Regions from separate parts of the Sulfuriferula thiophila genome, predicted to be linked through region 2. Evidence: riboswitches for the same ligand, from Rfam matches in the RefSeq annotation. Region 2 holds a riboswitch; the other holds the start of a gene.

Region 1 (8,066 bases), on a different contig from region 2:
TTTCAGATTGTTTATGCTGGGCGGGCCTGTCAGTTGTCTGCTGAATTCGGTGGTTGGCACGACCACCCTGTTTGTCGCCGGGGCGATAACCGCAGATGCTTTTCTGTTTAACTGGTGGACATGGTGGGTTGGTGACGTGATAGGCGTATTCATCGCGACGCCGCTGGCGTTTATTGCGCTGGCACGCCCCAGATTGCTGTGGCAACAGCGCGTGGCTTCGGTGGCGTTACCGCTGTTGCTGACACTGACGGTAGTGATTATTCTGTTTGTGCATGCCAGTAAATGGGAAACGCAACAGCAGCATGCCGATTTCAGTAATTACACACGTAAGGCAGTTGATACCTTGCAAGCTGATTTACGGGTTTATTCAGCAATTACGGAATCCATAGAACATTATTTCGTTGCCTCTGGTGATGTCAGTCGCGCCCAATTCAAAACATTTGTCTCCGAGGTGATAAACGAAGATTCTGGCATTAAGGCTCTGGAGTGGTTGCCGGTCATCAAGGCGACGGACCGTGTTCGTTACGAGCAAGGCGTGCGCGCTGAAGGTTATGCGGATTTTCGGATTACCGAACGTAATCCGGGTGGGATGTTGATTGCCGCTCAACCAGCCGATGAATACATTCCAGTAGGTTTTGTCGAGCCTTACAACGGTAATGAAAATGCACTAGGCTTTAACCTGGCTTCCAGTCCTGCCATACTTAAAGCTTTGCTCGAGGCTCGGGATGCCGGACAAGCTGTTGCTACTGGACGCGTTAAACTGGTGCAGGAGACTGGCGACCGATTTGGTTTCCTGCTGCTTATACCTGTGTATGATCGTATCGATGAATTGGGCAGTGCAGAACAACGCAACCACCGTATTCGAGGTTATGTCGCCGCGGTGTTGCGCGTAGGAGATATTCTGGGTGCTGTTGCCCGGGATCTGCACAGTCAGGATATCGCGTTGCGGGTGATAGATGAAGCTGCGCCTGTTACCGAGCAGGTGCTGTACCAGTCAAACAGCTGGAGCAGTGGCTTGGCTGGCAGTGATCTGGCGGAAAAGAGAATAATCACGATCGGTGGGCGCAATTGGCGTATTGAATTCCTGCCTTTGCCGCACTACTTAGTTACACATCGCGCATGGCAGGCGTGGGCAACACTGGCGGGTGGCCTGTTGTTCACGGGTATGCTGGGGGCTTTATTGCTGCTGATTACCGGCCATACCAGTAAAGCCAGGCAAGTGGTCGATGAGCGTACCAATGATTTACGCATCATTCTCGATAACGTTGTGGACGGTATTTTTACCATAGATGCCTACGGCATAGTGCAATCTTTCAATCGCGCTGCTGAGACGATCTTCGGCTATCAGGCCAGTGAAGTTATCGGCCAGAATGTCGTGATGCTGATGCCGGAACCTTATCACAACGAGCATGATGCCTATCTGCAAAACTCCGGTAAGAGCGGCATCGCCGGTATCATCGGTATAGGTCGCGAAGTTGTCGGCCGCCGCAAGGATGGCAGCACCTTCCCTATGGATCTGGCTGTCTCCAGCAGCATTCATAATTCCCAACCCCTCTTCATCGGTCTGGTGCGCGACATCACTGAGCGCAAACGTGTTGAGCAGATGAAAAGAGAATTTGTCTCCACGGTCAGTCATGAACTGCGTACGCCGCTCACCTCCATTAATGGCGCACTCGGTCTACTTGCCGGCGGTGCATTGGGCGAAATGCCAGACCAGGCCAAACAGATGATTGCAATGGCCCACAAAAACAGCCTGCGCCTGTCCTCATTGATCAACGATCTGTTGGACATGGATAAACTGGTAGCTGGAAAAATGACACTGGATCTACAGGATCAGCCATTAATGCCCCTGCTGGAGCAAGCCCTGGAATCAATACGTGCCTATGGCGAACAATATAATGTCGAATTTCAGCTCATTGTCCGAGAAGATGTAACTGTACGAGTCGATAGTGGCCGGATAATCCAGGTGTTGAATAATTTCCTGTCCAATGCAGCCAAATTCTCTCCGCAAGGAGGTCGAGTGGAAATCGCGGTACGTCGTATCGATAACATCGTGCGGGTAGAAGTCATTGATCATGGTGCTGGCGTTCCGGCTGAATTCAGAGAGCGTGTTTTCCAGAAATTTTCGCAGGCAGATTCATCCGATACCCGGCAAAAAGGTGGTACTGGGCTTGGGTTGGCGATCAGCAAAGAATTGATCGAGCGCATGGGCGGTGTGATCGGCTTCGAATCTGTAGCGGGACAGGGGACATGTTTCTATTTTGAACTGCCGTTGTAACCAGTCCATTTCATGCGGCAGTTATTGATGGCTATTCGTTCAGGTTAGTAAGTAATGTTCACGCATGCATTTGTCTGCTCGGGCTACTTAGCTGTTGAGTAATCGTGTGAACCATCGTAAAATTGACCATCCTGCGGGTGTAGTTCAATGGTAGAACGAAAGCTTCCCAAGCTCTAGACGTGGGTTCGATCCCCATCACCCGCTCCAGATGAAAAAAAACATACAAAATCAGTATTTTGGACTAGAATAAAATTTCGCGTTGACTGTTCCTCTGTGGAATGGATCTATGCATTTGAAAAAGGCAAACCCATCGAAAGGTGGCGACGCAAAATTTCCGGTCTAAAGTGGTGACACAATGATAGCGGGATTGCCAAATGGGGCCCATTCCCATGTTAATAATGCCGAATAAGTAACTCGGCAAATGTCGCCTGTATGTAAATAGGTGAGGAGATCAACATGATAGAAAATAGCCAACGTAATGTTGTCAGCCTATCGCAGTTTGATAAAACCCGGAATATCTTGAGCCCCGCGGAAGTTCTCATTTTGCTCAATGAGTGTCGCGACCGCATGATCAATGAAATTGATCGTGTCTGGAACGATAAGCGTGACCAGATTGAAGATGATTTATTGAATCTCGCCGATCGTTCTCCCATACTGGAAAACAGAAACCTCTATTATCTTGCACAAGGCTTGTTACGTAACCGTAATGAGTCACTGACTGCCGCGTTGCGTAAACAGTTTGTTAGCAGTTTTGATGCGCTGGTGCGTGGCGGTGTTGCTGCGGAGCCCAGCGGGCTAAGTAGCGCATTCGATATGAGCTTGTCGCTGGTCGACGAGCAGGCATTTGAAGAAACGCTGGTGGTCAGTAAATCTGCTGCGCGCATGCAGGTTAATTCCGTAGAGGAGCTGGCGGCACTTGAGCAGCGTGTTGCCGCATTGTTGCATCAGTCTCAAGTCAGAACTGACATCAATCCATTTGCACCTAAAATTCTGTGCGAGTCATTTTTAGCAGCATGTAGCGCCTTGGAAGTCGAGCCCAAAGTGCGGCTGATATTGCTGCAGCATTTTGATGCGCATATTGCCCCGGTATTGCCGGGGATCTATCAGGGTATAAATCAATATCTGGTAGAGAAGGGGGTTTTGCCTTCAATCAAAGTCGGCATGACCGGGACGCGTGAACGCCAGCGCAGCACAACTAAAATCAACTCTGCATCGGTTGCGCCCCAGGCTAATACCGGTGCGGCAGATGCGCTATCTGCTGAATCAGCGGATATGGACGTGTTCGCCTTGCTGCAACAGTTATTAAGTCGGCAAATGCCGCAATCTGGGGCTGGGTCTGGGTATTGGGCGCCGATACCGGTGTCAGGCCAGGGCGCTGTGCAGTCCGGCACATTACAGGCAGGTCAGCAGTCGATCAGTGCTGCGCAGATAGCTGCGCTTACCCTGTTACAACGCGGGCAGTTCGCTGCTAATGTGGCGACAACTTCGTTTGATCCTGCATTAATTCAGGCCGGTACCACGAATGTGTTGCGTGATATTCGTGATGCAGGTCTGGTGCAAGTCGATAATCACGTGGATAGCTTTACCATCGACATAGTCGCTATGCTGTTTGATTATGTATTGGACGATGAAAACATCCCGGCTGCGTTGAAAGCGCTTATCGGCCGCTTGCAAATTCCAGTATTAAAAGTGGCTATGCTCGATCGGCAATTCTTTTCCAAGAAGTCGCATCCCGCTCGCCGTTTACTGGATGAGATTGCCAGTGTGTCGGTGGGATGGACGGATGTCGGTGCATACAATACAGCGTTGTATGCCAAGATCGATGAAATCGTACAGTCAGTGCTGAATGATTATGCTGATGATGCTGAGATTTTTGAAACACTATTAAATAATTTGCAGTTTTTTATCGACAGCCACGAAGGCGATGTGCAAACGGCAGTGGATGAATCTGCACAGATAATCGAGACATCTGAGCGCGCACAGGTCGCTCAAGTTGTCGTGCAGGATGAAGTAAATCGTGCAGTTGATGCGCAGGTGGTGCCCGATTCGATTGCCGAGTTTGTGCGCACGATATGGCAGCAAGTGCTGCAGCATGTCTATACTCACGAAGGTGGGCAAAGTCCGGCTTGGCAAGCCAGTCTGAAAACCATGCAGGATTTATTGTGGAGCGTGACACCCAAGCTTAATACTGAGGACAGGCTGGCTTTGGTCGCCATGCTGCCGGAATTGTTGAAGCAGTTGCGCGATGGTATGAACCTGATACAGGTAGAGTCTTCACGGCATGATGCGATATTTGCCGGATTGGTTGCTTGCCATGCTGTCGCGGTTAAGGCCGGGCTGCAGGCCAGGAATATCGCACCGGAAGCAGATGAGGGCATGCGTGTTGCGATGGCGGAGCAGTCTAACGTGGAAATGCCTCCGCTGCCTGTGATTGAGTCAGTCGATGCGGTTTCCGAGCATTTTGATTTTCCGGCTGATCCGGTCGACGCGGTTGAAGAAGATGAATACACCGAGCAGGCGCGTGACTTGAAGAAAGGCATGTGGCTGGAATTTGTGAACAAGGATGGCAGTAAGCGTACTGCGCGCCTGTCCTGGGTTAGTTCCTTGCGCGGGATATATCTGTTTACAAATAATCAGGGGCTGGATGCGATTACCATCACTTTGCCAAGACTGGCTGCGCGTCTGCGTGACGGTGAGGCGCGCATGATAAAAACCAGTTCGCTAACTGAGCGTGCTGTTGAACGTTTGATTGGTAAATTACAAGGACGTTAGCAATCAGTGCTTGCTTAGCGCGTTTCGTGTGTGATGGCAGCTTGCACGTGCAGCCATGCATCTCCTTTTTCCAGCACGCGGCCTAGTTTTACGATGCTGTGCTGCTGTCCTATCGTGACTTTGAACAGCTTGTTCCCTGCGTAGGCTGCACTGTCAATTACCAGGGTGCAGCGCCCATTTTCGATAGCGCTGGTTATCAGTACCGCAATAGGTAATTCGGCGTTAATAGTATGTTCGGTTTCAGCCAGGGTGACATTAGGGTGGAGTTCATGGAGCATGAGCAGCATAGGATGCTTGCCCAGGATTTCCATGCCGACATGGGTGCCTGTGCTGGGAGCTCGAAACAGGCGCCGGACTGCGGCTACTTGCCAATGCTTATCAGTTTCGGATCTTACGCCTACTAATCGGCTAAGACGTAACCAGTCATTATTGTCTGAGGGCGGGTGTGCGTAATATCCTTCAGCGCTTTCATCGTCCATGCCCCAGCTTTCATAGGTGATTTCAGTATGGCTGGGTTTCGCCGTGGACTGATGCTGCCGTGTGCGCGTCGCCTCGGTAACAAAGCCATAAAGCTGGATATCAACCATTTCAGCGTATTTGATATCGGCATCATATTCTATGATTTGTTCGCTGTCTTTTTCACAATTTTTGACAGCGCTGCATATCGCGTTAAAGCCGTGCACAACCAAAAGTATCTTTTTGCTGGCGATGCGCGGACTCTTGCGCAATTTGCCAAGATTGGCCGGATCCCACTGCCGTTCAACATAATCGAGCATCTTCAGGTACTCGGGCAAGCGTATATCGGGGCCGAGTGGAGATGGGGTGCGGTTGGCAAGCAACTCTTCGCGTGTCCGGTTTAATTGGCCCAATAAGGTTGATGCATCCCAGCATAAATACGTGTCTGAATAATTCTGTTCAGTTACGGCGGTTGCGCCGCTTGGTTTTGTCAGGTCAACGCAAAAATGGTGCTGGCCTACTTTAGGCGATTTTTCGAGCTGGATGAGACGAGCCCATTTGAGCAGCCAGCTATCTGCCATTTCAATCTGTTTTGCGGGTAATGCGCTGGGGTGCAGTTGCGTCAGCAGCAGAGCGCGCACATACAGATCGGTGCAGCGTGATTCTGTGTCGCCATAGATCGGCATGACGCGATTTGCAAATCCCTGAGTTTCAGCTATTTGATAGAGTTTGTGCAACATGCGCCAGAGTTTTTCATCGGTCTGGTCGTAATGAAAAAAGCGCCATTTGAATATATTCCCCAGATCATATAAAGCACGCAAAGTAATTTGCGGCAGTAAGGCTGCTAATTGACCTTGAGTGTGCTCGGCGATATTGACAGTGATAAAACTGTAGTAAGCCAGGCTGATTTCGTTATAGAACGAAGAAATGGCTTGCCATAGCTTGGTTTCCATCGTTGTGGACATGCGGGTATTGCGCAAATATTGATCACGCAGAATCGCAAGCAATGGACGTGCATGCTCGTCCAGAGTCATGATGACTTCCAGTCTGGTGGTGTCGTACTGGGGGTTTTTGCTACGTAAGCGCATTAGCGCGCTCAGGATTTGTTCATGTGCTGCAAACGTGTCGCTGCGGGGCAGTTCATCCAGCCAGTGCATCACGGATTTGCGATTGGCGAGCGGGTCGGATGGTGCTTTATCTTTGTCCAGAAAAGACAATATATTTAACATGATGCACGTTTGCTCCTTAATGAACGCGCGTGGAAAGTGTGATTAACCTCAACGCGCGTTTTATCTTGTTGTTATTTCATGTGTTGTTGTACCCATTGTGCCACAGAAGTGAGTGCGGATGGTAGTTGTGTAGGACTAACTCCGCCTGCCTGTGCCATGTCGGCACGCCCGCCACCTTTGCCCCCTACTTGCAGGGCGACAAAGTTAACTAATTCGCCGGCTTTGATACGTTGGGTTTGATCTGCCGACACACCTGCGATCAGGCTGACCTTTTCACCTTGTATGCTGGCCAGTACGATGGCGCATGGGGCTAATTTATCTTTAAGTCGATCCAGCGTCTCGCGCAATATCTTGCTGTCAGCACCTTCGAGTTGTGCTGCCAAAACATTCAGGCCATTGATTTGTATGACTTGATTAATCAGATCGTCACCCTGGGAACTGGCGAGCCTGGATTTAAGGCGATCCAGCTCCTTTTCCAGGGTTTTGACGTTATCCATGATTTGCGTAATTTTCTGCTGCAATTCATGCGTCGGCGTTTTCAATAATGATGCTGCATCGACTATCTGGCGCTGTTGTGCTTGAATGTAGGCGAGTGCGGCTGCACCGGTTACGGCTTCAATGCGGCGTACACCTGCAGCTACGCCAGATTCGGCTACGATTTTAAACAAGCCGATATCACCGGTGCGACTGACGTGAGTGCCGCCACATAGTTCAGTGGAAAATTCCCCCATGCCGATAACGCGCACTTCATCACCATATTTTTCGCCAAACAGCGCCATGGCACCGTGCTTGATCGCGTCGTCATAGTGCATGAGTTGCGTGTCAACACTGACGTTACGTCTGATTTCCTGATTGACCAGGTTTTCGATCTGCTGCAATTGCTCAGGGGTCACAGCTTCGCCGTGGGCAAAGTCGAAGCGGGTCTTGTTGGCGTCAACCAGCGAGCCCTTCTGGGATACATGATTACCCAGTACCTGGCGCAATGCGGCATGCAGCAGATGGGTGGCAGAGTGGTTGTAAGCTGCACGGGTACGGTTATCTGCATCCACAGTGGCGCATACCTGATCACCAACGCTCAATTTTCCATTTTGCAGTATTCCGCTATGACCAAAGACATCGGCCTGGATTTTCTGGGTGTCTTCTGTTTTAAAACAGGCCGTGCTGGTAGTCAGCTCGCCACAGTCGCCGGCCTGACCGCCCGATTCTGCATAGAAAGGTGTCTGGTCGAGCACAATGACTGCAGTATCGCCTGCATTGATGCTAGTGACCGGGCTGCCATTCTGGTAAATAGCCAGGATGCGTGCGTCGCTGGTCAAATGCTCATAGCCTTC
Region 2 (8,066 bases):
AGTTTGACTACATGGCAGGTGCGACAATTACCCCGCGCGCTGTCATCAAAGCCGTTCATCATGCGTTAAAATACGTAGACTTACATCGCAATGAACTTTTCGCTGCCCATGCAGGAGGCAAACCATGAACCAATACCGCGAGATTATTATCAATGGCCTGTGGAAACAGAACCCGGGCGTGGTGCAACTGCTTGGACTGTGCCCGCTGTTAGCGATCAGCAACAACATCGTTAATGCCGTCGGTTTGGGTATCGCCACCACCTTGGTCATGGCGTTCAGTAATGGCGCTGTATCGGCTATTCGCGATTGGGTGTCGCATGAAATCCGTATCCCGGTATTCATTCTGATCATTGCCGCATTAGTCACTGTCATCGACATGGCAATGAATGCGTTCATCCACCCCCTGTATCTGGTTCTAGGCATTTTTGTGCCACTGATTGTAACCAATTGCATCGTACTGGCTCGCACCGAAGCATTTGCCGCCAAAAATCCGGTACTGCCGGCCATGCTGGATGGCTTCATGATGGGTTTGGGTGTCACGCTAGTGCTTACCCTGCTGGGTGCATTACGCGAACTGGTTGGCAAAGGCACATTATTATCCGGTATCGATCTGGCTTTTGGCGCCAGCGCAAAAGCATGGGTCATCCATGTCATTCCCGATTACAACGGATTCCTGATCGCTATCCTGCCACCAGGCGCATTTTTCGGCCTGGGCTTACTGATCGCCCTGCGCAACTGGTGGGTGCAACGCGCTGAGCGCCAACCAGCCACTATCCCGAACATGACAGCTGCCACCAGCATGTCATAACTTGACCCGCACCCGGTAACTCAACACGATACTACTTTCAGCCGGGATACGCACCAGCCACAATGCCGTATCTGCTGATGCCTTACTGTGAGCCACCGACTCACTGACTATCTGCCAATCCCCCGGGATAGGCTCGTAAACCTTCACCGTTACTGCTTCAGATTTGGCATTCTTCAGCGTGATTTGGTAAGCGGATTCATAAATATAATTATTGCGTCCGCCGCTCACCTTCTGGAAATCCGTTTGCTTCTTTTCCGCATACACATCAAAAGCATCGCCCAACTTCAGCCGTACGGTATCATTCCTGGCAGTATGATCCAGCGTATCTTCACCGACAAACTGGGCGTTGCCTGCACTGTCTTTCTTGTATAAACGCATCACCCCTTTTGGCAATGGCACGCCCAATCCTGCGCCTTTGTTCTCAAATTCAATATATACCCCTGCTTTTAATTTTTTCCCCAGATCACCGTAACTTCCCTGGTAATAATATCCGGCACCACGTAATTCCAACGATTTTTTAACAGGAACCTGCGGTGCAGATAACAATGCCACCTGCTTGGTTTGCTGATCGCCCAGCGTCGTAGTGCGCCCCAGGCTATACAAATGATATTCAAACAAGTTTTCCTGTGCCATAGGCGCTTCAGCCGCTTTTGCCATCAACACCGCACCGCGCATGGCCATTTCCGGACGTAAACTGTCGCTTACCCGATTGACATCTCCAGCTACAAACTGCAATTTTGCATTGGGATAACTAACTCCACTCTGATTGGTTAAGGTCACCCAGGCGTTAACATCCATCCTGTCTTCGTTAGCCGATAGCTCAGCGACATAATCGGCACGCCACGACAAGCCCCCGGTCAGATAGGACAGCTCCAGACTGGATACACCCGCCCTGGCATTGGCAAACGCCATCACGAGCGTAGGCCGGTCACGCAGGTTATCCGGCACACTGGCAAACGCCAGCCTCCCCGGCACTCCGGTTTCAATCCGATCAGCAAATTTCAATACCACCCCGGCATTTGCCGCCAGCACCGTGGCAGTCTCACGCACCTCAGCACCCGTTGCAGGATTGGTTTTAATCACCGTAACGACATTACCCACATTTTTCTCTAATAACTTCTGTGGCGTCAGCACATCAAAATCGAAATTCTGCTCCAGCAGGCGCATACCACTCGCCTCATTCAGATTACGCAACAGCGCAGTTTCAGGCCGGATTCTTGCTGATACATCGCGCCAGGCCAGGCGATTCAAATCAGCCGCCAGCGTCACCTTGCGCTGATCCTTAACCAGCGCCAGATCATCGTTGTATATCGTCAGCGCCAACTCACGCTGATCGGCCTGAGTAGTCATTTTCTCCTCCGGCATCGCCGCCTGTACGGCCACACCCCACATCATAAGGCTCAAGCCTAACCATTTCTTATTCATAGCGCCCCTCCAGACATACTGGCTCCACTAAAACATCCACACCTGCCGTCGGGCATATCGCCGCCGCAGGAATCGCCTCCCCACGCCGCCAGGCAGCAACTGCATTGTGTTTTCCTGCACCGGTTACCAGAAACAGCACACGCCGCGCATTGTTCAACCTGCGCACACTTAAACTCACCCTGTCTGCAGGTGGCTTAGGCGCGTTGCTCACCGCAACCACATCAGCGACAGCATGCACATCAATCTGCCCCGGGAACAGACTTGCCGTATGACCATCTTCACCCAAGCCCAGCAACACCAGGTCAAATTCTCCGACATCGCGTAACTGCATTTCATAATCCGCAACTGCCGCAACCGCTCCCAGTTCCGCATGCATCACATGAATCTGACCAGTCGGAATCAGACTGTCGTGCAACCATACCGTGTTCGCCATCTGACTATTACGCTCCCCATCATCCAACGGCAAACAACGCTCATCGCCAAACCAGATATGCCAGCCAGACCAATCCGATTGCTGCAACGCGATCTGCTCATACAGCACGCGCGGCGTATTACCACCTGCCAACACCAGATGAAATGCACCTCGATCACGCAATGACTGCTCTGCAGCCGACATAACCAAACGCAGGGCATCATCAACCACTTTTTCAGTAACAAGCCAACGTGTTGATCCCGCACACTTATTATTCACACTCGCCTCCACCACATATCCCCACACAAACAGATTAACATTTTTTACCTATTCAATCTTGACCGCAAGGCCGATTCTTGGCATAATCTCACCTCGTTGCGAAACACAGCTCGCAACACAATTCCCTGATAGCTCAGTCGGTAGAGCGACGGACTGTTAATCCGCAGGTCCCTGGTTCGAGTCCAGGTCGGGGAGCCAGAACTATGAACGGCCACTAGAAATAGTGGCCGTTTTCATTTAACGCTTTTCATCTCATAATTTTAAACGCTATTCACTTTCAGATTTCAACTCGCAGTAAATTCCATTTATTTTATGCCCACGCTGCAACTGTGTAAGAATAATGTAAGTATACTGTGATATTTTAATATTCTGATAAAGGCAAACCTGCGCGAAAGCTAGGGACGCAAAGTTTTCGGTCTAACGGGTGAACCCCCAGGATAGCGAGACAGCCGGATTGATATCCATTGGATATCCCGCTTGCACTTCACCTCTCTCCCTGTTGTTCTCTATCCCGACGGCTTAACAAAATTCTTGTTTCTCAACTGAGATACAAGCTTGCTGTATTCAGTCAGCAAATTTTAAGGGATGCAATGCTAAACAATTAAATTCGGTTTACATGAAACGGGACTTTCGCGGCTTGCGGGGTTACCCATTGAAACACAACACCACCGCTGCGGAATCAATTCCATATGCACTGGCAAAAACATCACGGGTTAAAGGGATAATTATGCAAATAAATACGGATACAGCAGACTCAACTGGATATGAGTTCCTTGCGTTTACATTGGGTGCCGAAGAATATGGTATCGACATTCTGAAAGTGCAAGAAATTCGCGGCTATGAGAGCCCGACACGCATTGCAAATGCACCTGAGTTTATTAAAGGTGTCATCAATCTGCGTGGCCTGATTGTGCCCATCGTGGATATGCGCATTAAATTCAATTTGGGTGCAGCCAATTACGACAATTTAACCGTTGTAATTATTTTAAATATTAGCGGCCGCGTTGTTGGCATGGTGGTTGATAGCGTGTCAGACGTTATCACGCTCAATCCGGAACAAATCAAACCCGCCCCTGCCCTGACCAGCGTTCTGGATACCGGCTATCTCATAGGGTTAGGAACGGTAGATCAGCGCATGCTGATTTTGGTGGATATTGATAAATTGATGTCCAGTAATGAAATTGGAATATTGGACAAGATCGCTGCCTGATAACCTCATACCCCTAAATAAGGATAACGCTTCATGTTTACCAGCATTAGTATTAAATCACGTTTGATCATTACCTTTTCATTGCTGACCTTATTGCTTATTATCATTGGCGGCATGGGGATTTACACATCGGCTGACAATGTCAGACAGATCAAAAACCTTAGCATTAAAGATAAAGCCGCTGAAGCTGATGTGGTAAGGCTCAAATACCGCATGGAAGAACAGCGCAGTCAATTGTTGCTGGCCTTGCAACACGACCCCAATCTGGCCACAGCAAAACTCCATGACCACCCTATTTCCAGACATCTGGAAAAAATAGCCATCGCCCAAAAGAAGCTGCAGGAAATCCTAAAGCGCTATCAGCCTCGGGATGCCGAAGAAAAGAAACTGATGGATACCTGGGAAACAGATACCCACCATTTTGCAATCGACAGCATCAATCAGGTATCTGCGGCCATTAATGCCAATCAATGGGAACAAGCTGCAACCATGATGGAGAAAGATGTCACCTCGGTTTATACCAAAGGGCAGGAAGACTCGCGGCTATTGGCTGAGTTTCTTGCACAGCGCGTCGTTCTGGATAACGCAATGGTGGAGTCAAGCAGCACGCGAATGACTTACATCATGATTACTATCATTGTGCTCGCCAGTGTATTCGCGATTACTATGGGCTTGATGATTATTCGTAGCATTACCATCCCCCTCAATCAGGCGGTTGAACTCGCACGACGTGTTGCAGATGGTGATCTGCGGGCTAGCGTTAGGGTAACGCAGCACGATGAAATAGGCACCTTGTTAACTGCGCTGCAAGAGATGAACACTAATTTATCGCACATCGTGGGTGAAGTCCGTGTCGGCACTGAGACCATATCCTCAGCTTCAGGCCAAATCGCAACAGGGAATCTGGATTTGTCCAATCGCACCGAAGCACAAGCCGGCTCGCTGGAAGAAACCGCCTCTGCAATGGAAGAGCTTACTTCTACAGTCCGGCAGAATGCCGACAATGCACGCCAGGCCAATCAATTAGCCGTGTCTGCTTCGGAAGTCGCGGTAAAGGGTGGTGATGTTGTTTCACAAGTCGTTACTACCATGGGCACTATCAACGCATCTGCCCGTAAAATTGTCGACATTATCGGTGTCATCGAGGGCATTGCCTTCCAGACCAATATTCTGGCATTGAACGCTGCTGTCGAGGCAGCGCGAGCAGGCGAACAAGGCCGTGGCTTTGCTGTCGTCGCGACAGAGGTACGCAGCCTTGCCCAGCGTAGCGCCGCAGCGGCCAAAGAAATTAAATTATTAATTGATGATTCTGTTGAAAAAATTGAGATCGGCAACAAACAAGCCGGTCAAGCCGGCACCACCATGACAGAGGTTGTTTCCAGCGTGCAGAGAGTGACCGACATCATGACCGAGATCAGCGCAGCTAGCCGTGAGCAAAGTCAAGGTATTGATGAGATCAATCGCGCCATTACCCAGATGGACGAATCTACCCAGCAAAATGCCGCCTTGGTGGAAGAAGCTGCCGCTGCCGCTAAATCAATGCAGGATCAAGCCGGGCATCTGGAAAAGTTGGTCAACAAGTTTCAAATCGATGAGGTGCGCCGGCATCCACAGCATGCACATAGTCCCATGAAAACTTTTTCAAACCAAGGGCCTGCAAAACCCGTTTTTAAAGTTGCCAATACCCCATTGCCAAATTCACACAGGAAACTGGCAACCAAGGTCTCAAATGATGCGGACTGGGAAGAGTTTTAATCATTCGCTCGCTACTCTGATAGTTATATAAAAATGGATATGCGCCTTAGTGCATATCCATGGTTAACAAACCCTCACTTCCTAGCCTCTGATGAAACCAGGCTCCCGATTAAATAGCAAATGCACCATCATCAAACGCTGCTGCATAAATTCGTCAATCTCGTTCAGTCTGGATGCCGCATAGCTCTGCAACATCACCCAGGATGGCGGCATCCTTCCAGAAGGAAAGTAAGGCCGACTATCAGTACCAGCTTGCCCTCAGCAGAGTGAGCCGTTCCAGTAATGCCCTCAACCGATAGCGCAGTCATCGGCTTAATCACCAGATCTGCCGTTCCGTCCACCGCTGCTACAGCCAGTATATAGGGCTGCGGTGCAGCAATAACCACCCCGACACGCTCATCAGCCGGGGTATATCCCAGCACACTGGCCAGGGATAGCACGGGTAACGGCAATCCTTGATCATGGAATACTGGTGAGCCCGCCACAGACATAAGGTTCTCAGGCAGTTCAACCACCCGCTGTACGACTCCCATAGGCATACCCAGTACGGCATCCGCAGTGCTTACCAGCATGGTTGGCACAATGGACAGCTCGATAGGCAGGCGAATCGAGAAGCGTGTGCCCCGACCTAATGCTGAATCGATATAAATCGATCCGCGATGTTTTTCGACTGCCGTTTTGACAACGTCCATGCCGACACCACGGCCGGAAACGCTAGATGCAACTTCCTTGGTGGAAAAGCCAGGCAAAAACACCAGTTGAAACGCAGCTTCATCTGTCTGGGCAGCAGACTCATGAATAAGCCCCTTGGCAATCGCTTTGTCGCGCAACACTTGCGGGTTCATGCCCTTACCATCATCCGTCAGTTCAATGATGACGCTATTGGCCTCTTGCCAGGCTTTCAGGGAAATAACCGATTTAGCTGATTTCCCTGCTGCGACACGCTCCGCAGGCATCTCGATACCATGATCCAATGAGTTGCGCAGCATATGCACCAAAGGATCATAGAGACTATCGACAACCACCCTATCGACTTCAGTATCCGCACCCTCAATATTCAAATCGACTTCTTTGCCAAGATCTTTGGCGAGTTCACGCACGAGGCGCGGAAATTTCTGGAACAGTCGACCAACTGGCTGCATCCGCGTCGCCAAAGTCGCGCGCTGCAACTCAGCCGAATAGCGTGAGGCACGGCCCAGCGTTTCTGCCAGTTTTTCCATCAAACCTGAAGCAGCTTCCTCGAACTTGAATTGCTGTAGCTTTTCCAGCAATACGCTAGCCTGATTAGCCGCCTGCATTGACTCTCCAGCCACTTCAAGTAACGCATCAAGCTTAACCGCATCAACCCGGATACTGTCTTCTTTAACAGGTGCGGTAACTTTCGCTTCTTTATTACCTTCACCCCGCCTATCCACACCATCCCAGGATTTCTGGGCGGCAGTTTCCACCGGAGCAGTCGACGCATCGGCCACAGTACTCGCCGCAATAGTGCCTTCCGGGACGACTGCACGATATAACGCATCCCAATCAACACCGTCGGAAACAGCATCCGTATTAGCAGCAGGGGCGGCAACAGGAGGAGCTTCACCTGATGCAGACTTCCCTTCTATTGCGTCAGTCAGAATTTTTTCCAGAGAAGTAGGCATTGCAGCCAAACTGTCAGGCGCAGCGCCATTGGCAAGCTGACTAAGCTGGTCTTCCACAAATCCACTTGCCTGCAGCGCCGCCTCTATCGCCAATGGTGTCACTGGAATCTGGCTGGTTCTTAATGCGTCGAACAGATTTTCTGTTAAGTGACAGGCAGATACCATCGCGGGCAAGCCCATGAAACCAGCCCCGCCCTTAATCGTGTGAAATGACCTGAATACGCCATTCAGGGTATCCATATCTTCAGGATTTCGCTCCAGAACCAGCAAGAGCGACTCCACATTTGTTGCGAGATCCAATGCCTCGACAACAAAATCTTTAAGCATATCGTCCATTAGAACCCCAGATCTGCCAGTAAGTCGTCCACATCATCTTGCGCCATTGCAGTTGCCGGGCCAGATGGACCTGCCATTAAATCAACGGGTTTTTCTTTCTCTTTTTCCTTCTCTTTTTCCTTGAATTCAGCTGGTGCGTTGTCACGCAGCAACTGGGCAAGCTCGATCTCCAGCCGCTGGGAAATCGCAACCACT

The links. Region 2 has a riboswitch for cyclic di-GMP ahead of EJE49_RS13085 (chemotaxis protein CheW). Riboswitches for the same ligand answer to the same signal wherever they lie in the genome.
Region 1: another riboswitch for cyclic di-GMP. It lies ahead of EJE49_RS01550 (DUF1631 domain-containing protein); the one in region 2 lies ahead of EJE49_RS13085 (chemotaxis protein CheW).

Annotation. Positions count from the first base shown of each region.
Region 1 covers NZ_BHGL01000003.1:87,954-96,019, reverse strand. Annotated here, with positions in the region: gene EJE49_RS01560 (CHASE domain-containing protein) at 1-2,278, shown strand, start outside; tRNA gene EJE49_RS01555 (tRNA-Gly) at 2,412-2,485, shown strand; cyclic di-GMP riboswitch class I at 2,569-2,653, shown strand; gene EJE49_RS01550 (DUF1631 domain-containing protein) at 2,735-5,050, shown strand; gene EJE49_RS01545 (cyclic-di-GMP receptor FimW-related protein) at 5,065-6,735, opposite strand; gene alaS (alanine--tRNA ligase) at 6,807-8,066, opposite strand, start outside.
Region 2 covers NZ_BHGL01000046.1:276,711-284,776, forward strand. Annotated here, with positions in the region: gene rsxG (electron transport complex subunit RsxG) at 1-128, shown strand, start outside; gene EJE49_RS13065 (electron transport complex subunit E) at 125-808, shown strand; gene EJE49_RS13070 (DUF4139 domain-containing protein) at 803-2,233, opposite strand; gene pgl (6-phosphogluconolactonase) at 2,226-2,924, opposite strand; tRNA gene EJE49_RS13080 (tRNA-Asn) at 3,047-3,122, shown strand; cyclic di-GMP riboswitch class I at 3,292-3,378, shown strand; gene EJE49_RS13085 (chemotaxis protein CheW) at 3,652-4,134, shown strand; gene EJE49_RS14300 (methyl-accepting chemotaxis protein) at 4,168-5,889, shown strand; gene EJE49_RS13095 (chemotaxis protein CheA) at 6,084-7,871, opposite strand; gene EJE49_RS13100 (protein phosphatase CheZ) at 7,871-8,066, opposite strand, start outside.